Regions from separate parts of the Dermacoccus sp. Ellin185 genome, predicted to be linked through region 1. Evidence: riboswitches for the same ligand, from Rfam matches in the RefSeq annotation. Region 1 holds a riboswitch; each other region holds the start of a gene.

Evidence for each region. Region 1 has a riboswitch for thiamine pyrophosphate ahead of HMPREF0321_RS08135 (thiamine ABC transporter substrate binding subunit). Riboswitches for the same ligand answer to the same signal wherever they lie in the genome.
Region 2: another riboswitch for thiamine pyrophosphate. It lies ahead of HMPREF0321_RS06765 (MFS transporter); the one in region 1 lies ahead of HMPREF0321_RS08135 (thiamine ABC transporter substrate binding subunit).
Region 3: another riboswitch for thiamine pyrophosphate. It lies ahead of thiC (phosphomethylpyrimidine synthase ThiC); the one in region 1 lies ahead of HMPREF0321_RS08135 (thiamine ABC transporter substrate binding subunit).

Annotation. Positions count from the first base shown of each region.
Region 1 is NZ_AEIQ01000077.1:60,144-67,560, forward strand. It holds gene HMPREF0321_RS08130 (iron ABC transporter permease) at 1-67, opposite strand, end outside; gene HMPREF0321_RS08135 (thiamine ABC transporter substrate binding subunit) at 78-1,172, opposite strand; TPP riboswitch at 1,228-1,336, opposite strand; gene HMPREF0321_RS08140 (DUF4235 domain-containing protein) at 1,607-1,942, shown strand; partial or broken gene HMPREF0321_RS08145 (DUF72 domain-containing protein) at 2,231-2,995, shown strand; gene HMPREF0321_RS08150 (circularly permuted type 2 ATP-grasp protein) at 3,020-4,549, shown strand; gene HMPREF0321_RS08155 (DUF4921 family protein) at 4,728-6,011, shown strand; gene HMPREF0321_RS08160 (nucleoside deaminase) at 6,024-6,455, opposite strand; gene upp (uracil phosphoribosyltransferase) at 6,520-7,170, shown strand; gene HMPREF0321_RS08170 (small ribosomal subunit Rsm22 family protein) at 7,277-7,417, opposite strand, start outside.
Region 2 is NZ_AEIQ01000065.1:16,112-23,528, forward strand. It holds gene HMPREF0321_RS06750 (B3/4 domain-containing protein) at 1-580, opposite strand, end outside; gene HMPREF0321_RS14830 (D-alanyl-D-alanine carboxypeptidase family protein) at 974-1,588, shown strand; gene HMPREF0321_RS06760 (hypothetical protein) at 1,811-2,443, opposite strand; gene HMPREF0321_RS06765 (MFS transporter) at 2,533-3,861, opposite strand; TPP riboswitch at 3,855-3,960, opposite strand; gene HMPREF0321_RS06770 (hypothetical protein) at 4,073-4,450, shown strand; gene dxs (1-deoxy-D-xylulose-5-phosphate synthase) at 4,623-6,659, shown strand; gene HMPREF0321_RS06780 (phosphotransferase family protein) at 6,676-7,417, shown strand, end outside.
Region 3 is NZ_AEIQ01000119.1:11,972-19,388, reverse strand. It holds gene HMPREF0321_RS13500 (PD-(D/E)XK nuclease family protein) at 1-732, shown strand, start outside; gene HMPREF0321_RS13495 (CE1758 family FMN-dependent luciferase-like monooxygenase) at 1,025-2,215, shown strand; gene HMPREF0321_RS13490 (CE1759 family FMN reductase) at 2,319-3,029, shown strand; TPP riboswitch at 3,123-3,237, shown strand; gene thiC (phosphomethylpyrimidine synthase ThiC) at 3,327-5,192, shown strand; gene HMPREF0321_RS13480 (HAD family phosphatase) at 5,364-6,116, opposite strand; gene metH (methionine synthase) at 6,120-7,417, opposite strand, start outside.

The DNA of each region.
Region 1 (7,417 bases):
TGACGAACGGCGCGCGAGCGCCCCGGGCTCGTGCGCCGCGACGCAGACCATCACGGGTGCCGTTCATCGCTCGGGCGTCACTTGGACGTGACGTCCTTCCACTTCGTCAGCCATTCGGAACGGTTCTTGTCGATGTCGGCGGGCGACACCTCGATCGGCTTCGTCGGCTGCTTCGCGTTCGCCGCCCACGCCTTGGGCAGTTCGACGTTCGAGTCGACGGGGAAGACGTACATCGAGTCGGGCAGCGACTTCTGGAAGCTCGCACCGTTCATGAAGTCGATGAGCGCCTTCGCGCCGTCGGGGTTCTTCGCCCCCTTGAGCACACCGGCGTACTCGGTCGATCGGAAGCACGTGTCGAGCAGCGCCGACGTCGTCGACGTGCCCGCCTTGTCGACGGTGAACGCCGGCGAGCTGTCGTAGCTGACGACGATCGGACGCTTGCCCTTGCCGCTGCCGGTGAAGTCGACCTCGTACGCGTCGCTCCAGCCCGACGTCAGCTTGAGCCCGTTCGCCATGAGCTTCTTCCAGTACGCCTCCCAGCCGTCCTGGCCGTAGTGGCCGACGGTCGCGAGGAAGAACGCCATGCCCGGCGAGCTCGACGACGCGCCCGGCGCGACCATGAGGTTCTTGTACTCGGGCTTGACAAGGTCGTCGAACGACGCGGGCTTCGTCTTGTGGTTCTTCGTGAACCACGCGTCGTCGACGTTGACGCACACCGACGCGGTGTCGATCGGCGACAGCTGCCCCTTGCCCTGGCCGTCCGGCAGCTCGTACTTCGACGCCGACGCAGGCGCGCCCTTCGGGCTGTACGGCTCGAGGACGTCGTTCGTCGTGACACGCGAGGCGAACGTGTTGTCGATGCCGAACACGACGTCACCGAGCGGGTTGTTCTTGCTCAGCACGAGCTTGTTCGCGAGCTCACCGGCGTCACCGGACTTCACGACCTTGACGGTGTAGCCCGTCTGCTTCGTGAACTCGGCCATGACGTTCTTGTCGGGCGCCCACGACTCGTGCGTCACCAACGTGACCGTCTTCGACGCGCCCGAACCCGACGCACCCGAGCCGCCCGCTGAACTCGACTTCGAGCCCGACGAGTTGTTGTCGACGCTGCACGCCGCCAGCGCACCCACGCACGCGAGCGCCAGCACGGCGCGGCCACCACGAGACATCATGTGAACGTTCCTCCTCACGGCCAGTGAGGGACGTCGTCGCCCGCACGTACGCGCGACGAGTGAGAACTCGACTTCCTCCGCCGGTGCTAACCGGGTCAGGTTCGAGGGTTTGGTGCCGGATGCGGCACGATCTCAGCGCACACTGCGCTCCCCTGTCGTTCGAGCGTGAGATTAGCACCGACCACCGACGGACGACACGCTTCGGCCCGCTTCGCACTCCGGCATCCCCGCTGACGGCTCGTGCGCACCTCACGCCGACGCCGGATCCCTCGTGCACGAGCCGGCCGCCACGACGCCCACCCCCGTCAGACCGGGCTGATGAGCATGCCGACTGGCGCAGCGACACATGCACGCGCGAGGATGGACCCAAGACATCAACGGCCCGAGGCTCGACGACGCCTCACGACGGCCGACGACACGTAAGGGGAAACACCATGGGCAACCTCGTGTGGAAGGTGCTGAGCATGGGCGCCGGCATCGTCGCGAGCAAGATCGCGACGACCACCGCAACCAAGACGTGGAAGATGACGACCGGCAAGAGCCCGCGCAGCGCGAAGGACCCGAACGCCAGCATCATCGAAGCCGCGATCTACGCCGCCATCTCCACCGGCGCACTCGCCGCCGCCAAGATGTACGCCGAACGCCGCGCCGCCGACTACTTCACCAAGTCCGCCGGCCACCCGCCGCAGGCCCTCGTCAAGCGCGCCGAAGAAGAGGCCAAGGAAGCCCAGAAGGGCAAGAGCCAGGCGCCCGTCGTCGTCATGAAGTAATTCCCCTTCGTCCGCTTTCCGGCGTGGGAGCCTCGCGGGCTCGGCTCCCACGCTCGGTGCAGCAGACTCGGGGGCGTCCATGTTGCGCATGGAGCTGTTCGCTTGGAGGGTCAGGTTCTGCCTGGCCCTCCTCGCGTGTCTCTGGCCGACGCATCACTGAGCGTCGCGAATTTCGTCCACACCGGCGAATTTCGCCCACATTCGCGATTCACGTCCACCTCGGCGGATCTCGTCCACATTCACGTCCCGGCCGAACATCACGCCGCGCTCCGGTGGCATGCTGACGCCATGAGCACGGCCACCCGAGCGCAACTGCGCCTCGGCACGTCAGGGTGGACGTACGCCTCCTGGAAAGGCACCGTCTACCCCGCAGGCGTCGCCGACCGCGTGCGCCTCGAGTACTACGCGGCGAACCTCTTCGACACCGTCGAACTCAACGCCGGCTACTACCGCTGGCCGGCACTCACGAGCTTCGAGAGCTGGCACCGCCGCCTGCCCGACGGCTTCCGCATGACCGTCAAGGCCCCCAAGGGCCTCACCCACGTCGGCCACCTCACCGCCCTCGACGAATGGCTACCGCACATCACCCCCGCCCTCGACGCGCTCGGCGACCGCCTCGGGCTGTTCCTCGTCCAACTCCCCCCGGCTCTGCAACGCGACGATGCGCTGCTCGACGCCTTCCTCACTGCGATGCCGAGCCGCTTCGACATCGCCGTCTGATTCCGCCACGACAGTTGGCTCGACGACGAGGTCTTCGCGCTGCTCAAACTCCACGACGCGGCCTACGTCGTCATGGACGGGCCCACCCCGAAGACGCACACCGCCGACGTCCGCGTCACCTCCTCGAACGTCTGCATCCGCTTCCACGGCCCGAAGGGCGCCAAGCTCTATGGCGGCAGCTACTCGGACGACGCCCTTCTTGCATGGGCAATCGGCATCGACGGCCGGCTCACCGAGAGACGCACCGTCTGGGCGTACTTCAACAACGACATCGACGGCGCCGCCGTCGCCAACGCGCAGACCCTGGGCCGCCTCGTCCGCGAGCGCACGTGAGCCGTCTGCCGTAACGTCGTCCCCATGACCACGGCACAGGGCACGAACCCGACGAACGACGAGGGCGCCGAGGGCGAGATCGTCCCCGTGGCGTTCAGCGAATACCGCGAGCACGAACCCGAGACCCCGGGCGTGCACGACGAATCCGTCACCGACGATGCGGAGCTGCGCCCCGACTACGCGGCCGTCATCGAGCGCATCGAGACGCTCGGGCCCGACGAGGTGTCGCGCCGCCTCGAAGCGGCCGGCAAGGGCCTGACCGAGCTCGGCGTGACGATCAACTCCGAGGACGGCAACCGCCCGTACCCGATCGACATCGTGCCGCGCATCATCTCGGCCGAGCGCTGGGCCGAGCTCAGCGCCGGCGCCGAGCAGCGCGTCCGTGCGCTCGAACTCTTCCTGCGCGACGTCTACGGCCCCGGCGAGATCATCAAGGCGGGCCGCGTCGACGCCGACATGCTGCGTCGCTCGCCCGGCTGGTCCGAGGACGGCCAGCGGGTGCCCGCTGACTTCGTCCGCGCCGGCATCTGCGGCCTCGACCTCGTCTCGCCCGCGTCCGGCGAGTGGATGGTGCTCGAGGACAACCTGCGCATGCCCGGCGGGCTCGGCATGACGCACATCAACCGTGAGGTGCTCGAGAACCACTTCGCCGAGATCCTGCCGCCCGCGGAGACGCTCGAGCACCCGACCCGGACGTACGGGCTGCTGCACGAGTCGCTCATCGCGAGCGCAAGACTCGTCGACGGTGGCGTTGCCGAGGCCGAGATCGGCCTGTGCATGGTCTCCCCCGGCCCGACGGACACGACCTGGTACGAGCAGAACCTCGTGAGCGGCCAGGTCGGCGCCGCCATCGTGACGGCAGACGCCCTCGTCGTCGACGACGGCAAGCTGTGGCGCCTCGACGGCGGCGAACGTCACCGCGTGCACCTGCTCAACCCGCGCATGGGTGAGACCGAGCTGTTCGAAGCGAAGGGCGCGGACGGTCGTCCGCTCGGCGACGCGCTGCGTGACGTGCTCGCGGCGGGCGCGGTCGCCATCGTCAATGCGCCCGGCAACGGCCTCGCCGACGACAAGGCGACGTACGCGCTCGTGCCCGACATCATCGATTTCTACCTCGGCGAGAAGCCGCTGCTCGCGCAGGTGCCGACGCTGCTGTGTGCCCGCGAGGACCACCGCGAGGAGGTGCTCGATCGCCTCGACGAACTCGTCGTCAAGCCGATCGACGGCTACGGCGGCAGCGGCATCACTGTCGGCCCGGAGTGCTCGGCCGACGAGCTGGAGACGCGCCGTCGGGAGATCCGTGAGACGCCGGAGCGCTTCGTCGCGCAGGACATCGTGCCGTTGTCGACCCTGCCGACGCTCGTCGACGGCTCGTTCGTGCCGAGCCACGTCGACCTGCGCGCGTTCGTGCTGCAGCGCCCGGACGGGCAGGACGCCTCGCGCACCGTCGCCGTCACGACACCGGGAGCGATGACGCGCGTCGCCCCAGCGGGCACGATGATCGTCAACGTCTCGGCCGGCGGCGGCGCGAAGGACACCTGGATCCAACGCTGACGCCCGCATCGCGGCCCGGTGCGACGCTCGAAGCGCCCTGACGCGATCGTCGACGGCCGCGCCACCGTGCGCAGAGTTACGCCCGGTCGCGCAGCCCCACGCCTCTGCGTGCAAGTGCACCCAGGTGCACTTGCACGCAGAGGAGACGGGGCGCGGCGCCGTGGGTGAGACTGAAGACATGACGCGCGACGCCAGCCAGCAGCCGACCGAGTTCATCCGCACGATGGCGGACGGCACGACGAAGCAGGTCAACCCGCTGAGCGGTACGAAGGTGTGGACGGTGCCCGGCCGCGGCGACCGTCCCCTCGGGCTCGTCCCGCCTGATGTCAAAGACCTCGTGGCGCAGGACTTCACGTCGTCCTGCGCGTTCTGCTCCGACCGCTACCTCGAGACGCCACCGGAGAAGGTGCGCTCGGTCCTCGCCGCAGGTTCCGCCGAGGGGTCGCGCTTCGTCCGACTGCGTGGTCTGACGCCGGCCGAGGTGACGTCGCAGGTCGCCGAGTTCCGCCGCATCCCGAACCTGTTCGAGATCATGTCGGTCGACTACTGGCAGGCCAACCACGGCTACACGTTCGACGACGCGATCGAGGCCCGCCGCCGCGCCTACGAGGCTGCTGACGGAGGGCGCGAACACCTGCTGCGCCTCGCGCGGGTGCGTCTCGGCGAGCGCGCCGAGGCCGCCACGGACGCCGAACTCCTCGACGCTGCAGGCGATTTCTTCGCGAGCACCCATGACGTCATCGTCGGCCGCCGCCACTACGTCGACGGCGCGACGCGCAGCGACCAGCTCGCCTCGTCAGGCGCCCTGACGCCGACCGAGCACCGCGAATACCTCGACCTGACGATCGACGCGATGGCCGAGCTGTACGCGACGAACCCGCACGTGCGCTACGTCGCGGCCTTCCAGAACTGGCTCAAGCCGGCGGGCGCGTCGTTCGACCACCTGCACAAGCAGATCGTCGGCATCGACGAGTTCGGCACCTCGACCGACCTCGACATCGATGCGGCGCGTCGCGATCCGCGCGTGTTCGAGGAACTCATCGCCTACGCGCGCAGCCACGATCTCGTCGTCGCGGAGAACGCTCACGCGATCGCCTTCGCCGGGTTCGGCCACCGCTACCCGAGCATCGAGATCTGGTCGACGTCCGGCACGTGCGAGCCATGGCTCATGACCGACGACGAACGTCACGCAATGGCCGACCTCGTCCACGCCGCGCATGCCGCGACCGGAGCCGACGTGCCGTGCAACGAGGAGTGGCACCACCGTCCGCCGTCCATGAGCGAGGTCGAGATCCCCTGGCACGTCGTGCTCAAGTGGCGCATCGCCAACCTCGCCGGGTTCGAGGGCAGCACGAAGATCTACCTCAACACCATCAGCCCCGCGGGCGTCCGCGACCGCGTCGTTCCCGCGCTCCGCCGGTTGCAGGACGAGGGCCGCCTCGCCCCCGGCATCCGCCTCTGATCGCTGCGCGCGTCACCGTCGGGTCGCGAAGAATTCCTTGAGGACCGCCGAACACTCGTCCTCACGGATGCCGCCGACCACCTCGATGCGGTGGGTCGAGCGTGAGTCGCGCACGACGTCCCACAGCCCGCCGCAGGCGCCGGCCTTGCGATCCCACGCCCCGAGGACGATGCGCGGCAGCCGCGCCTGAACGGCTGCCCCCGCGCACATGAGGCACGGTTCGAGCGTGACGACGAGGGTGCAGCCGTCGAGGCGCCAGCCCCCTCGCGACGCTGCAGCGCGCCGCATCGCGACGATCTCCGCATGACCCGTCGGGTCGCCGTCGACCTCACGAAGGTTCGCGCCGACGCCGATCACCTCGCCGTCAGGATCGACGACGAGCGCTCCGACCGGCACGTCTCCCGCCGCGCCCACCTCACGCGCCAGTTCGAGCGCGCGCCCCATCCACGCGTCGTACGTGAGCTCGATCGCTGGTGCCACGGGAAGATCCACGGGTTAAGTTTGTCCCATGCGCGTCATCGTTGCCGACCACCCGCTCATCTCGCACAAGCTCACGACGCTGCGTGACAAGCGAACCGACTCCCCGACGTTCCGTCGCCTCGTCGACGAACTCGTCACGCTCCTCGCGTACGAGGCGACGCGTGACGTCCGCGTCGAGGAGGTCGACGTCGAGACGCCGGTGACGACGGCGCGCGGCATCAAGCTCGCGACGCCGCGTCCGCTGCTCGTGCCGATCCTGCGCGCCGGCCTGGGCATGCTCGACGGCATGATGCGGCTCCTGCCGACGGCCGAGGTCGGCTTCCTCGGTCTCGTGCGCAACGAGGAGACGCTCGAGGCGACGACGTACGCGAACCGTCTGCCCGACGACCTGTCGGGCCGTCAGGTCTACGTCGTCGACCCGATGCTCGCGACGGGCGGCACCCTCGCCGCGACGATCGACTACCTCGTCGAGCGCGGCGCCGACGACATCACGGCCGTCGTGCTCATCGCCGCGCCGGAAGGCCTGGCGAAGCTCGAGGAGTTGACGTCGCACATCGAGGTGCCCATCACCCTCGTCACCGGTGCGATGGACGAGAAGCTCAACGAGAACGGCTACATCGTGCCCGGCCTCGGCGACGCCGGCGACCGTCTCTACGGCATCGCGACGCACGACGCGTGAGCGCCTGAGCCGCATTCTCGATGGGGGCCGAAATCCTGCAGTGCAGGGTTTCGGCCCCCATCACGCTCATTCGGGGCTGAAACACTGCATGGCAACGTTTCAGCCCTCAGCCCCGAGCACCCAGGTCGATGGCGTCGCCCCAGCCAGCGTCACGAGCCTGCTTGTAGGCCGGGCCGGCCTTCTTCGTCACGACGGCGCGTCGCACCTGGCCGGCGAGGCCTGAGGCGTCGAGCGCCTCGCACACCTG
Region 2 (7,417 bases), on a different contig from region 1:
AGATGGCGTTCGTCGTGTCGTCCGTCAGACGCGTGCGATAGCACTGACGCCAGTTCCAACGGCGGCAGGTGACGCCGGCGTCGTCCCGCCAGACGACTTCGCCGGCGTCGGGGTGCTCGAGCGTCTCGGCGCCCGAGGACATCGTCGAGAACTCCTCGTCGCCGGTGGCGCGCGTGAGGCGCAGCGGACCGTCGTAGGCGTCGAGATCCTCACCGCCGAGGGGCGTCTGGTGACGCACGGACACCGCGTTGTAGGCATCCGTCAGCGCGTTGACGCGGGGGAGGGCGTCGGCTCGGCGCAGCAGCGCCTCCGCCGAGTTGCGTGTGCGCTGCGGTTTCGCGCCGAACGCGCGGTAGGCGTCGCGCCAGGCCGCGATGTGCGGCAGTTCCTCGGGAGGGGTGTGCTCGAGCATGCCGCGTACGTGCTCCTCGGCGGCGAACAGCAGCGTCTCGCTCTCCTCGTTCGACGCACCGCCGTGCAGGCCCCGCGCGACGACGAGAACGGCACGGTAATCGGGGCGCAGTTCGCGCACGGAGTCATCGATGGAAGCGGCTTCGAGCCAGGCGTCGAAAGAAGTCATGGGCCCATTCTCGCGCGGACGGCACGACGCGTGGGTGCCCCCGGGTGGGGGTGTGTCTCGAGGCGGTGGCCGCACCGGTGCTGCCGCAGCGCGCCGCTGTCTCACGAGCGTGACGCACGATCCCGCGAGCCGCGGTGATGTGTGTCACACTCAAGAGGCAGATGGCGGGGCGGGCAGCGCGCCGACGAGTGACGGGGGAATTCTGCGATGCAGACACTGACGCGACGTGGCGCACTTCGACACGCCGGCCTCGCTGCGGCGACGACGGCCCTCGTGATCGAAGGGGCGCCGCAGGCTTTCGCAGCGGTTCCTGCGTCGAGGCAGGTGGCCCGTGCGGGGGCAACGTCGGTCCTCGTGCGACGGACGACCGCGACGCTTTCCTACCGCGTCAACGTGCGCGATCAGCCCACGCTGGAACCGCGCGCCCGGATCGTCGGGACGCTGGCGAGCACCACGACGCTGACAGGCTCTTACGACGCGAGCGGCCTGTGGTTCCGCATCGCCGAGGGTGCGTTCAAGGGGCGGTGGGTGACGTCCGCAGTCCTCGTCGCGACGACGGCGCGCGCGGTGAACGGCCGTCTGCCGATGTCGGCCGTCACGCGACTGCCGAGCTGGAGCGTCAACGTCAGCAACCTGCCGCACGAGCCGCGGTATCTCTCGCGCGCGGCGGCCGTCGGATATCTCGGACTGGCCGCGGCTTTCAAGGCTCGTTTCGGTGTGGCGCTGACGATCACCGAGGCCTACCGCACCCTGAGCCGTCAGCAGCTGCTCTACCGCACTCTCGGCTACCCCCGCGCGGCCGTCCCCGGCACCTCGAACCACGGGTTGGGCAACGCGATCGACTTCGGCATCGCCCGCACGAACGCGATCAACTCGCCTCTGTACTTCGGGCGTTCTTACGACGTGTGGCTGACGGCCAACTCCAAGCGCTGGGGATTCGACCGCCCCGACTACATGGATCGGCGCGGGTCCAACCCCGAGTGGTGGCACTACAACTTCGTCGGGTGACGACGGTGACGGAGGTCGCAACCGCTGGGTGAACCGCGCCGGCCATCAGCTGCTCGACGATTACGCGTCTGCACGAAGCATGTGCCGCACATTCGTCGTGCAGGTGCGTGATGCTCGAGCGGCTATCGGGGCGGGTGGCGGTTGCCGTCAGTCGACACGCGTCGGCCGCCAGCACCCGTGGGGTACCGGCGGCCGAGATGATGCGTGTGAGGCTGGCCGTAATCAGCCGTGCGGCGTCAGCGTCATGTTGATCGTGTTGCCGGGGCCGGCCACCTGGCTGTTGACGAGGCTCGTCGACAGGCCGCAGTTGGCGAAGTTCGGGATGGTGAACGTGCCCGAGAGGTTGATCGGGTCGAACAAGCCACCCTGCTTGCCCGTCACGGTCAGCGTGATGGGGCTGCTCGTGCGGCAGTTCTTGCCGACGAGGTTGATGAGGCCCTTACCCGTGGCCGAGACATCCTTGATGTGGAGGTTGACCTTCTGGGTCTGCACGATCTTGTGCGTGTTCGGGTCGATCGTTCCGACGGCCTTGCCGACGGGTTCCTGCGAGATCGTCGCGATGGCGATCTGCAGCTTGCCGAGCTTCACCGGCATCTTGAAGTCCTTGAGCATGATGTCGGAGCTCAAGTCACCCTTCTCGACGTGGAGGGTGGAGAAGGTGAAGCCGGTCGTCGTCGAGGACTGCCCGGACTTCTTGATCGTCGTCGTCGCCGACGTGTCGTAGCCGAGGTTCCAGATGGTGTCCTTCGTCGTGTCGCTCGTCGCGGCCTGCGCGCCGGGCGCAGCCATCGTGACGGTGCCGGCCACGGCGGTGGCGACGAGGGCGATCTTGGCGGTACGGCGTGTGGTGAACATGCTCATCCTTCGATAGTCGATGTGAACCGAGTCACGACGTTAACAAGATCATCACGGCGTCGCCACCGGTTCGAGCTGATTTCACCCACTCAACTTACTTTTTCGTAACCACCAACGTTACTTCCGCGTATCCACGCGGGGGCAAGAGTGACGAGGAGGCCCGCGACGCACAGCACGAGCGGGACGACGGCCGAACGGCCGAGCCACTGCGTCACGGTGGGCAGCCAGAACGGGTACAGGCCGGGCAGCACGACCGACGCCGAATAGACGCTGCCGTAGCCGCGCGAACGTCGCGACTCGGGGAAGTGTTCGGCGAGGTAGGCGCCGACCGGGCCGTAGGCGGAGACGGTGACGATCTGGACGGCCGCGGCGGCGATCGTCGTGGCGACGATGCTGCCCGATGACGCCGCATGCATCGCCGCGAGATAGGCGGCGGGGGCGGCGATGCAGGCCAGTGCTCCGAACGCCATGAAGAAGCGTGAACGGCCCACACGCGTCGAGACGGCACCCGCCGCGGCCATCGTCGGCGCACTGAAGGCCGTCGCGACGAGCATGACGAGCCCGACGTCATGGGGGGACAAGTGCGGGCGCAGCGAACTCGTCAGCACCGAGACGCCCATCATCGTGAACAACCACAACCCCGTCATGAGGGTGAACAATGCGGCCACGACACGGCCCGTCACGCGCTCTTCCTCGTCGTCGGTCGCGACGTGCGCGGCGGGATCGCGCTTGTCGGATTCGTGGGAAGAGTGGCTGTGACCTGCCGGCCCGGCGTGCGCTGACCTCGCGGTGAGGGCCAGGATCAACGGCAGGAGTGCGCCGACGACGAACAGCAGGCGCCACCCCCACGTGGTGTACGCGCCGCCGAGTGAGGCCGTCAGCATCATCGTGGCGGCAGCGATGGTGGCGTTCGCGAGGGGTGACATCGCCATGACGAGGCCGCTCAGGTGGCCGCGTCGTTGCGGCTCTGTGAGCGCGAGGGCGCGGGGGATGGCCGCGGAGTACTGCCCGCCGAGGAAGAATCCGGCGGCGAAGCGCAACGCCAGGAGAGCGGCCACGGCCCACGTCGAGGTGTGCAGGGGGAGCGTCACCATGAGGCCGGTGCACACGCTCAGGCCGAGCAGTGCGCCGCGTGACACGCGGGCTCGTCCGCGACGATCGGCCAGGGTGCCGAGGGCGAACGCCCCGAGGGGGCGGCCCAGGAGTGTCGCGGCGAAGACGAGGCCGTCGGGAATCGTCGAACGCGTCGACAGCACCCCACCCAGCGCAATGACGGGCAGGAAGATGTCGAACTGGTCGACGAAATTTCCGACGAGGGCGCTGCGGCGGGCCTCGCGCCGTTCTGGGGTGGCGGCGGCCGGCGCCAGGCGCGGCGCATCGTCGTGGGCAGGGGAAGGGGCAGGCGTCAGGGTAGACACGATCGAACACTCCCTACGGCGGCATGAACCGCATCAGGTTGGACGGTCGGCATGGCGATGCCCTCTCAGCCCGCGCCTCGGGCTCCCGTGTGACGGGCTCAGCATGCCACAGAGCACCCGGCTTCGGGGGAGTGCGTCGCGCCGGTCTGCGGGTCTCGTGGGGCGGTCATCAAATAGAACACGTGTTCGAACAATGGGGTACGCTGGGGTCATGTCGGACGAGGTGAACACCGGCCCTCCGGGCTGGCCGAAAGGTGTGCCGCCGCCGGGTGCGCCGGGGTGGCAGGAGGCGGCGACGCAGTGGCTGCTCGATCAGTGCCCCTCGGATTTTCGCGCCTACGACGCATGGCGCCGTCACCCGGTGGCGCTCGCTTGGGTGGCGACGTGGCATGTCGACGCTCAACTCGGCGCGATGCGCGAGTCATATCGCCGCATCCGCGTCGACCTCGCTGACGAGCTGCCACCGCGCGCGGTGCCGCAGGTGATGGAGCACCTGTCCGCGGAGGGGCTGCGGTTGCGTGCCACGGCGCGCGCCGTCCGTCTCGTGCACGAGGCGATGCGCGGCAAGACGTTCGTCCCTCGGCTGTGATGCGCCGGCGTTCGGGGCGGGTGCGTGGGCGGGCAGAGTCCCGGCCTTTGATCTCCGACGGCGCTACCGGCTCCGACGGGGGCGCGACGGGAGGGTGCCCACGCCCGCATGGCGGCTGCGCGGTCGACGACCTAGACTCAGGAGACTGCACTTTCGAAAGGCTGAGTGAGACGTGACGCTGCTGGAAACCATCTCGGGTCCGGACGATCTCAAGCGAATCCCCGCCGAGGAGCTCGACGCGCTCGCCGCCGAGATCCGTCAGTTCCTCGTCGAATCCGTCTCCAAGACGGGTGGGCACCTGGGCCCCAACCTGGGTGTCGTCGAGTTGAGCATCGCGATGCACCGCGTCTTCGACTCGCCGAAGGACACGTTCGTCTTCGACACCGGCCACCAGAGTTACGTCCACAAGTTGCTGACGGGGCGTCACGACTTCAGCAAGCTCAAGAAATCCGGCGGACTGTCGGGTTACCCGAGCCGCGAGGAGTCCGAGCACGATGTCGTCGAGAACTCGCACGCCTCGACGTCGCTGAGCTGGGCCGAGGGCATCGCCAAGGCGCGCCGCCTCAAGGGTGAGAGCGACCGTCACACCGTCGCCGTCATCGGTGACGGCGCCCTGACCGGCGGCATGGCGTGGGAGGCGCTCAACAACATCTCCGCCGACGCCGACCTGCCGCTCGTCATCGTCCTCAACGACAACGAGCGCTCCTATGCCCCGACGATCGGCGGGATGGCGCACCACCTCGCGACGATGCGCACGATGCACACCTACGACCAGGTGCTCGACTGGGGCAAGAACCGCCTGCAGGCGACGCCGAAGGTCGGGACGAAGATGTACGAGGCGCTGCACGGCGTGAAGCGTGGTCTCAAGGACATCGTCTACCCCGACACGGGCGTCTTCGAGAGCCTCGGCATCAAGTACCTCGGCCCGATCGACGGACATGACGAGGCGGCGGTCGAGGCCGCGCTGCGCCGCGCTCGCGACTACGGCCGGCCGACCCTCGTGCACGTCATCACGCAGAAGGGCCGCGGCTACGAGCCCGCGTTCTCCGACGAGGCCGACCAGTGGCACGGCATCGGCAAGTTCAACCCCGAGACCGGCCTGCCGTTCGAGGTGAGTGGCCGCATCTGGACCGACGAGTTCAGCGACGAGATGGTCGCCCTCGGCGCCGAGCGCGACGACATCGTCGCCATCACGGCTGCCATGCTCATCCCCGTCGGGCTCGACGGGTTCGCGAAGAAGTACCCCGAGCGCGTGTTCGACGTCGGCATTGCCGAGCAGCATGCCGTCACGATGGCGTCCGGGTTGTCGTACGGCGGCCTGCACCCCGTCGTCGCCGTCTATGCGACGTTCCTCAACCGCGCGTTCGACCAGCTGCTCATGGACACCGCACTGCACCGTCAGGGCGTGACGTTCGTGCTCGACCGTGCCGGCGTCACCGGCTCCGACGGCGCCTCGCACAACGGCATGTGGGACATGTCGATCTGCTCGATCGTGCCCGGCCTGCACCTCGCCGCCCCGCGCGACGGCGCACAGGTGCGCGAACTGCTGCGCGAGGCCGTCGACATCGACGACGCGCCGAGCGTCATCCGCTTCCCCAAGGGCGACGTCGCCGACCCGCTCGTCGCCGAGAGGCGTCTCGGTCGCCTCGACGTCATGCGTGAACCCGACGGCGGCGACGGCGTGGACGTGCTGGTCGTCGGTGTCGGGTCGATGGTCTCGACGGCACTCGGCGTCGCCGATCTGCTCACCGATCAGGGCCGTCGCGTCCAGGTCATCGACCCGCGCTGGACCTACCCGGTGGCCGACGAACTCGTCGACCTCGCCCGCGCCGCGGGCCGGGTCGTCGTCATCGAGGACAACCTCGTCGAGGCGGGCGTCGGCAGCGCCGTCGCGCGACGCCTGCGTGAAGCCGGTGTGCGCACGCCGCTCGACACGTTCGGCATTCCCAAGGAGTTCCTCGTCCACGCCTCGCGCGGCGAGGTGCTCGCGACCGTGGGGCTGACGGCCGCCGACATCGTCGACGCTCTCGGGCGCGACGACGCAGCACTCACGCGCGCCGATGTGTACGACGGTGGTGCACACGCGCCTGGCGGCGGTGCAGGCACCCGCGACGGTGACGCAGGCACGCAGGCCGCGGGACGTGATGCCGGTGCGACGGGTGATCTCGGGGACGCCATGCCGGTCGCCGCTCACGCCGACATCGACTGAGCGGTCGAACGACGTGGTGAAGTCACCCGATCTTCCTGTTCTCCCCGGCTCTGATCAGGTCGCGCCCGCGAGCGCGATCTGGAGCAGTGAGACGTGGCGCTGGGAGGCCGTGCGCTGGATGGACACGGCCCTCGCGCGGCGCGGTCTCGAACGTGTGCCGACGACGCCGTTGCAGCCGCGGGTGCGTCCCTGGTCGACGGTGCTCGTCGCCGAGACGACCGATCAAGGGCGCGTGTGGTTCAAGGCGACGAGCCCGGAGATGAGCCCCGAGGCCGCCATCCTGCGCGCGTTGCGTTCCGTCACGCCCGACGCGGTTCCGGTCGTGTGGGCCGACGACCCCGAGCGCGGCTGGCTGCTCATGCCCGATCAGGGCCCGGTGCTGCGTGACGTACAGCGTGACGACGACGCCGTCAGCCTCATGTCGTCCGTGGTGCGACGCTACGCGCGACTGCAACGCTCGTCGACGCGGGTCGTCGATCAACTGCGCGACGCGGGCGTGCCCGACATGTCGCCGCGCGAATCTGCTCGCCGGTGGCAACGCCTTGGGCTCAAACCCGACACGACACGTGAGGTGCGCCGCGCCGCGCAGCGGCTCGACGCCGTCGGGCTGCCGCTGACCATTCAGCACGACGACCTGCACGCCGGCAACGTCTTTGCCGACGGCACCTCGGCGGGCGCTCACGACGCGCGCATCTTCGACTGGGGCGACGCGAGCGTCGGCAACCCGCTGTGCTCGCTGCTCGTCCCGCTCGAGCGCA
Region 3 (7,417 bases), on a different contig from region 1:
GGGACGCTCGTCCATTCGGTGCTCGAGCGCATCTTCGACGTCGACGCCCCGAAACGCACGCTCGAGCGGGCGCTCGACCTCGTCCCCCATGCCTGGGAGGACATGCTCACCGACGAACCGGAGCTGGCCGAACTCGCGGGCAGCACACCGCACGATCTCGCGACGTGGCTGCGTGATGCGGAGAAGCTCGTCGAGAAGTGGTTCGCGATGGAGAACCCGCAGTTCCTCGAACCCGCCGAGCGCGAGCTCTACGTCGAGGCCGACCTCGACGGGCTCACGCTGCGCGGGTACATCGACCGCCTCGACGTCGCTCCCGGCGGGCAGATCCGCGTCGTCGACTACAAGACGGGACGGGCGCCGTCGGAGCTCTTCGAGAACAAGGCGTTGTTCCAGATGAAGTTCTACGCGCTCGTCATCTGGCGCACGCGGGGCGTCATGCCGCTCATGCTGCAACTCGTCTACCTGGGCAACAGTCAGTTCTTGCGTTATCAACCCGACGAGGCCGACTTGCTCGCGCTCGAACGCAAGCTCAAGGCGCTGTGGCGCGCGATCGAGCGCTGCGCTCGGACGGGTGACTGGCGGCCCAAGAAGTCGCGCTTGTGCTCGTGGTGCGATCACAAGGCGCTGTGCCCGGAATGGGGCGGCACTCCCCCGCCGCTGCCCGAGCACGCGGCGCGTCTCGCGCTCGGTCCCCGCACCACCGGCGACCTCGGAGACGTCGATGGCGACTGAAGGATGACCGTTCGGGCCGGTCGTCGAAGCGGCAGCCACCGTCCGAGTGACGCGTTGCGGGCATCTATCGCCTCCTGCACCGCGCCCGCCTCCGCGGCGAGGCTGACGACAACCGCTCATTCACCAACGTCCATTGAATAAGACGAAGATCGCAGATGGGTACGGGGATCGCAGTTGGGCCGCGCAGGGCCAGGGTCACCGCGCGCGCAGCTGGAATAACCGGCCGCGCCGTCCCGTTCCGCAAGTAGTTGCATTTTCAACTACATGAATGCATGGACCAAGGGAGGCCCTCATGCAGTTCGGCATCTTCACCGTCGGTGACGTCACGACGAACCCGACGACAGGGCGCACCGTCAGCGAGCACGAGCGCATCGCGAACACCGTCGAGATGGCGAAGCTCGCCGACGAGGTGGGCCTCGACGTCTTCGCCACCGGCCAGCACCACAACCCGCCGTTCGTCGCACCGGCCAACCCGGCCGTGCTGATGGCGAACCTCGCGGTGGTGACGAAGAACATCATCCTGTCGACGTCGACGACGCTCATCACGACGACGGACCCGGTGCGCATCGCCGAGGACTACGCCTACGCGCAGCATCTCGCCGGCGGCCGCGTCGACCTCATGCTGGGGCGTGGCAACACCGGCCCGGTCTACCCGTGGTTCGGCAAGGACATCCGCGACGGCATCCCGCTCGCCATCGAGAACTACGCGCTGCTGCGCCGCCTGTGGAACGAAGAGAACGTGACGTGGGAGGGCAAGTTCCGCACACCGCTGCAGGGTTTCACCTCGACGCCGCGCCCGCTCGACGACATCGCGCCGTTCGTCTGGCACGGCTCGATCCGCAGCCCCGAGATCGCGGAGCAGGCCGCCTACTACGGTGACGGTTTCTTCCACAACCACATCTTCTGGCCGCCGCAGCACGCTGCGCAGATGGTGCAGTTCTACCGGGAACGCTTCGAGCACTACGGTCACGGCCGGGCGCAGGACGCGATCGTCGGCCTCGGTGGGCAGGTGTTCATGGCCGAGTCGAAGGCGAAGGCGATGGAGACGTTCCGCCCCTACTTCGATCACGCGCCGGTCTACGGCGGGGCGGGTTCGTTGGAGGACTACACGCGTCAGACGCCGCTGACGGTCGGCACGCCGGACGAGGTCGTCGAGGCCACGCTCGGCTTCCGCGACTACGTCGGTGACTACCAGCGTCAGCTGTTCCTCATCGACCACGCCGGGCTGCCGCACGCCGAGGTCATGCACCAGATCGAGCTGCTCGGCACGAAGGTCGTGCCGCAGCTGCGCGCCGAGATGGACATCCGACGCGCCGCCGGCGTGCCTGATGCCCCGACGCATGCCAGCCTGCTGGCTGCGCGCGCTGCCCAGGCGACCGACACGCCCTCGGCTGACGCCGGTCAGATGGGCGGCGTCGAGACAGGTGTGCCGCGTGCTCCGAAGACCGACGACGTGACGGGAACGCGCGCCGAAGACCGTTGAGCATCAGCCCGGTTCGTCGACAACTCGGCTGACCGGGCCGGGCGGGCGACGCCGGCGGCGGCGTTACGCCCAAACTCAGAGCAACGAGACGAAGGAGAACACGATGATGAACTGGACGGCACGCCTCGCCGTGATCAGCGGCGGGTTGAGTGAGGAATCGTCGACGCATCGTCTCGCCCAGCTGCTGAGCGACGCGGTTGTCGAGAGTGCGCGGGAGCAGGGCAGCGAGGTCGTCGTCGAGCGGATCGACCTGCGGGCGCTGGCGCACGACATCACGACGGCGTCGTTGACGGGGTTCGCTCCCCCGGCGCTCGCGGACGCCTACGAGGTGCTGGGCGCGGCCGACGCCGTGGTCGCGGTGACGCCGACGTACAAGGCGAGCTTCACGGGCTTGTTCAAGTCGTTCTGGGATGCGACTGCGGGCGGCGTGCTGAGCGGCGTGCCCGTCATCGTCGGCGCGACGGGCGGTTCCGCCCGACACTCACTGGTGACGGACACCGCCTTGCGACCGCTGTTCGCGTACATGAAGGCGCTCGTCATGCCGACGGCGGTCTACGCCGCGCCCGACGACTGGGCCGGGCGAGGCCTGGAAGCGCGGGCGAGCGAGGCCGCCGGTGAGTTGACGCAGCAGCTAGAGCGCGTGCTCGGCGGAGCAGACGTGGTGGTGAACGGCGGTTCTGGCGCGCGCGTGTCCAAGGATGGGGAAGCGCCGAGAACATCGTCGAAATCGGTTCGTACGCTTGCCGAGACGCGCAATCGGGCGCGCGATCCGTTCGTCGCGGTGCCGACGATGGAAGAGATGTTGCGCCGCTGAGCACGACTCGTGACCGGAGGGGTCCGTCAGGTTCGTCACGAACCTGACGGACCCCTTCGTCACGTTCGTCTGCCGGGATGTGCCATAGTCGGAAGCGTCCTTCGTGGGAGTCCTGAGAACAGGGCTGAGAGGGAGCTGATACTGCTCCGACCGCTACCCGACCTGACCCGGATCATGCCGGCGCAGGCAGCCAAGGAGACCTCATGGTCGCTCATCCTCCGTTCGGTGCCGACGTTCGTCGACGCCTGCTGCGTGGGGTCTTGCCGTGCCTTCGTCCGATCCGAAGGAGGCACCATCATGACGACGTTCAACGCCCGCGACCTCGCGGCCACCACCGACCGAGCAGCCACGTCGCCGGCGTCGGCCGCGGTTCAGAGGCGCGCAACCACCCCCGCTGACGGATCGGACGCTCGCCGCAAGCAGTACCGAGACGCGGACGGCCTGCGCGTGCCCTACACCGAGGTCATCCTCGACAACTCCCCCGGCACCGGCGCGGCCAACGCTCCCGTCGAGCTGTACGACACCTCCGGCCCGGGCAGTGACCCCGAGGTCGGGCTGCCGCCGTTGCGCGCCGAGTGGATCGCCGAGCGCGACGACGTCGAGACGTACGCCGGCCGAGAGCGCACCCTGCTCGACGACGGCCGCTCGGCCGTCCGACGCGGTGAGGCGAGCCACGAGTGGCGCGGCGAACGTCGCGCACCGCTGCGCTCGAAGGACGGCGCCGTCGTCACCCAGATGCACTACGCCCGTAAGGGATTGATCACCCCCGAGATGCGATTCGTCGCCGCCCGCGAGAACTGCGCCCTCGAACTCGTGCGCGACGAGGTCGCCGCCGGACGCGCGATCATCCCCGCCAACGTCAACCACCCGGAGAGCGAGCCGATGATCATCGGGCGTCGCTTCCTCGTCAAGGTCAACGCGAACATCGGAAACTCGGCCGTGACGTCGTCGATCGCCGAGGAGGTCGACAAGCTGACGTGGGCGACGACGTGGGGCGCCGACACCGTCATGGACCTGTCGACCGGTGACGACATCCACACAACGCGCGAGTGGATCCTCCGCAACTCCCCCGTCCCGATCGGCACCGTGCCGATCTACCAGGCCCTCGAGAAGGTCAACGGTGAGGCCGACAAGCTGACGTGGGAGATCTTCCGCGACACCGTCATCGAGCAGTGCGAGCAGGGCGTCGACTACATGACGATCCACGCCGGCGTGCTGCTGCGCTACGTGCCGATGACGGCCGAGCGCATCACGGGCATCGTCAGCCGCGGCGGCTCGATCATGGCCGGCTGGTGTCTCGCGCACCACGAGGAGAACTTCCTCTACACCCACTTCGACGAGCTGTGCGAGATCTTCGCCCGCTACGACGTCGCCTTCTCCCTCGGTGACGGCCTGCGCCCTGGCTGTACCGCCGACGCCAACGACGAGGCGCAGCTTTCCGAGCTGCGCACCCTCGCCGAGCTGACGAAGCGGGCATGGCAGTTCGACGTCCAGGTCATGGTCGAGGGCCCCGGGCACGTGCCGCTCGACCTCGTCGAGGAGAACGTGCGCCTGCAGCAGGAGTGGTGTGACGGCGCGCCGTTCTACACGCTCGGCCCGCTCGTCACCGACGTCGCACCCGGCTACGACCACATCACTTCCGCCATCGGCGCGACGACGATCGCGATGGGTGGCACCGCGATGCTGTGCTACGTCACGCCGAAGGAGCACCTCGGCCTGCCGAACCGTGATGACGTCAAGACCGGCGTCATCACGTACAAGCTCGCGGCGCACGCCGCGGACGTCGCGAAGCGCCACCCCGGCGCGCGAGCGTGGGACGACGCGTTGAGCAAGGCGCGCTTCGAGTTCCGTTGGAACGACCAGTTCAACCTGTCGCTCGACCCCGACACCGCGCGCGAGTTCCACGACGAATCGCTGCCCGCCGAGGCGGCGAAGACAGCACACTTCTGCTCGATGTGCGGGCCGAAGTTCTGCTCGATGCGCATCAGCCAGGACGTGCGCGACCGCTTCGGCGACGCCGGCGCCCAGCAGCGCGTCGTCAGCGAGAGCGAGGCGCGCGAGGGCATGCAGCAGATGTCGAAGACGTTCGTCGAGCTCGGGCGCAGCGTCTACGTCGACCCCGACACCGCCCACGCCCTGGCAACCCCCACGCCCCAGGACTGACGGGTTCGCAACGGTGAGGGGTGGAGCAACTCGACTCCGCCCCTCACCGACTCTTGTCTCCGTCCGTGCCCGCCCCATCTGCGATCTACGTCCACATTCGCGAACGGCGTACCCATCTGCGATTTTCGGTCACATTCGCCTGTGCCACGGCCTGCCGGGCCGGCTCGAGCATCAGCGCGTCGCGCGAGCTTGCTCCGCCAGACGCGGCAGGTCGTCGAGGCTGACGGCGGCGAGGTCGGGGACGACGACGAGGCCGTCGAGCTGCGGAATCTCGACGAGATGCGGCACGGCGAGCGTGGGGACGCCGGCCGCGACGGCCGAGCGCACGCCCGTCGCCGAATCCTCGATCGCGACGCACTGATCCGGGCGCAGGCCCAGCTCTGCCGCGGCCCGCACGTACGCCTCCGGGTCCGGTTTGCCCGCGCTCACCATGTCACCGGTGACGACGACCTCGAACGTCCCGGCCGGCAGCGCGTCGACGAGCACCCGCGCGAACGACTCGTACGACATCGTGACGAGCGCGCACGGCATCCCCGCCTCGTGGGCGGCGAGCAGCAGCTCCTGCGCGCCGGGGCGCCACGGCACGTGCTGCTTCAGCTTCTCGATGACCTGCTCGAGCAGGATGTCGACGATCTCGTCCGGCGTCAACGGAATACCCGTCTGATCCTTGATCATCCGACCCGTGACGGGCAGCGCGTTGCCGACGAGCTGGAACGCCTGCTCCTCGCTCCACGACGCCCCGTACGACTCGATCAGGCCGCGCTCGGCCTCCATCCAGTACGGCTCGGTGTCGATGACGGTGCCATCCATGTCCCACAGGATCGCGCGGGGGGCATGCGAACCATGCGCCGCGCGCGAGGACGCCGATGAGTCGAGCGCGTCGAGGCGGGCGTCGAGATGGTTCAGGTGCGGCGTCGGGTTCACGCGTCAGTCCTCCGGGTCGTATCCGAGGTTGGGGGCCAGGTGGCGCTCGGCCTCGGCCATCGTCCATCCCTTGCGCTCAGCGTAGTCGGCGACCTGATCGCGCCCGATCCGCCCGACGACGAAGTACTGCGCCTGCGGATGCGCGAAGTACCACCCGCTCACGGACGCGCCGGGCCACATCGCGCGCGACTCGGTCAGTTCGACCCCGATCGACGCGGTCACGTCGAGCAGGTCGAACAGCGTGTCCTTCTCGGTGTGCTCGGGGCACGCCGGGTAGCCGGGCGCGGGACGGATGCCCTGGTAGCGCTCCCTGATGAGTTCGTCGTTCGACAGCTTCTCCCCTGCCTCGTAACCCCAGAACTCGCGACGCACACGCTCGTGCAGCCGCTCGGCGAACGCCTCCGCGAGGCGGTCGGCGAGGGCCTCGAGCAGGATCGCCGAGTAGTCGTCGAGGTCGTCCTTGAACGCGCGGATCCGCTCCGGCAGCTCCGTCCCAGCCGTCACGGCGAACGCACCGACCCAGTCGTCGGCCGCACCCGTAGGGGCGACGAAGTCGGCGAGCGAGCGGTTCGGCACGCCGTCACGGTGCGTGCCCTGCTGACGCAGGTGGTGCAGGCGCGCCACCTCGGCCGAACGCGACGCGTCGCCGAACAGCACGGTGTCGTCACCGTCGGCCTGCGCCGGCCAGAACCCGATGACACCCGCCGGGTGCAACCAGCCCTCGTCACTGATGCGGTCGAGCATCGTCTGCGCGTCGTCGTACAGCTTGCGCGCCGCCTCGCCCTGCGCGGGGTTGCTCAGGATGTCGGGGAAGCGCCCCTTCATCTCCCAGGCGGCGAAGAACGGCTGCCAGTCGATGTACTCACGCAGCTCGCTCACCGGGTAGTCGGTGAACACCCTCGTCACGGGGGCGCCGTCGACGGCAAGGGCCGGAGCGTCGGGAACGCCTGCAGCCCAGTCCATCTCGGTGACGTTGGCCCGCGCCTCGTCGAGCGTCAGCAACGGACGCTCGTCGCGCTTGGCCGCGTGTCGGGCGCGCAACGCGTCGTAGTCGGCGACGACGTCGGCGAGCAACGCCTCGCGTCGCTCCCCCGTCGACAACAGCGCAGCGACGACCGGAACCGAGCGCGAGGCGTCCTTCACCCACACGACGGGCTCGTCGTAGCGCCCGTCGATCTTGACGGCCGTGTGCGCACGCGACGTCGTCGCGCCGCCGATGAGCAGCGGCTGAGTGAAGCCCTGACGCTGCATCTCAGAGGCCAGGTGCACCATCTCGTCGAGCGACGGCGTGATGAGGCCCG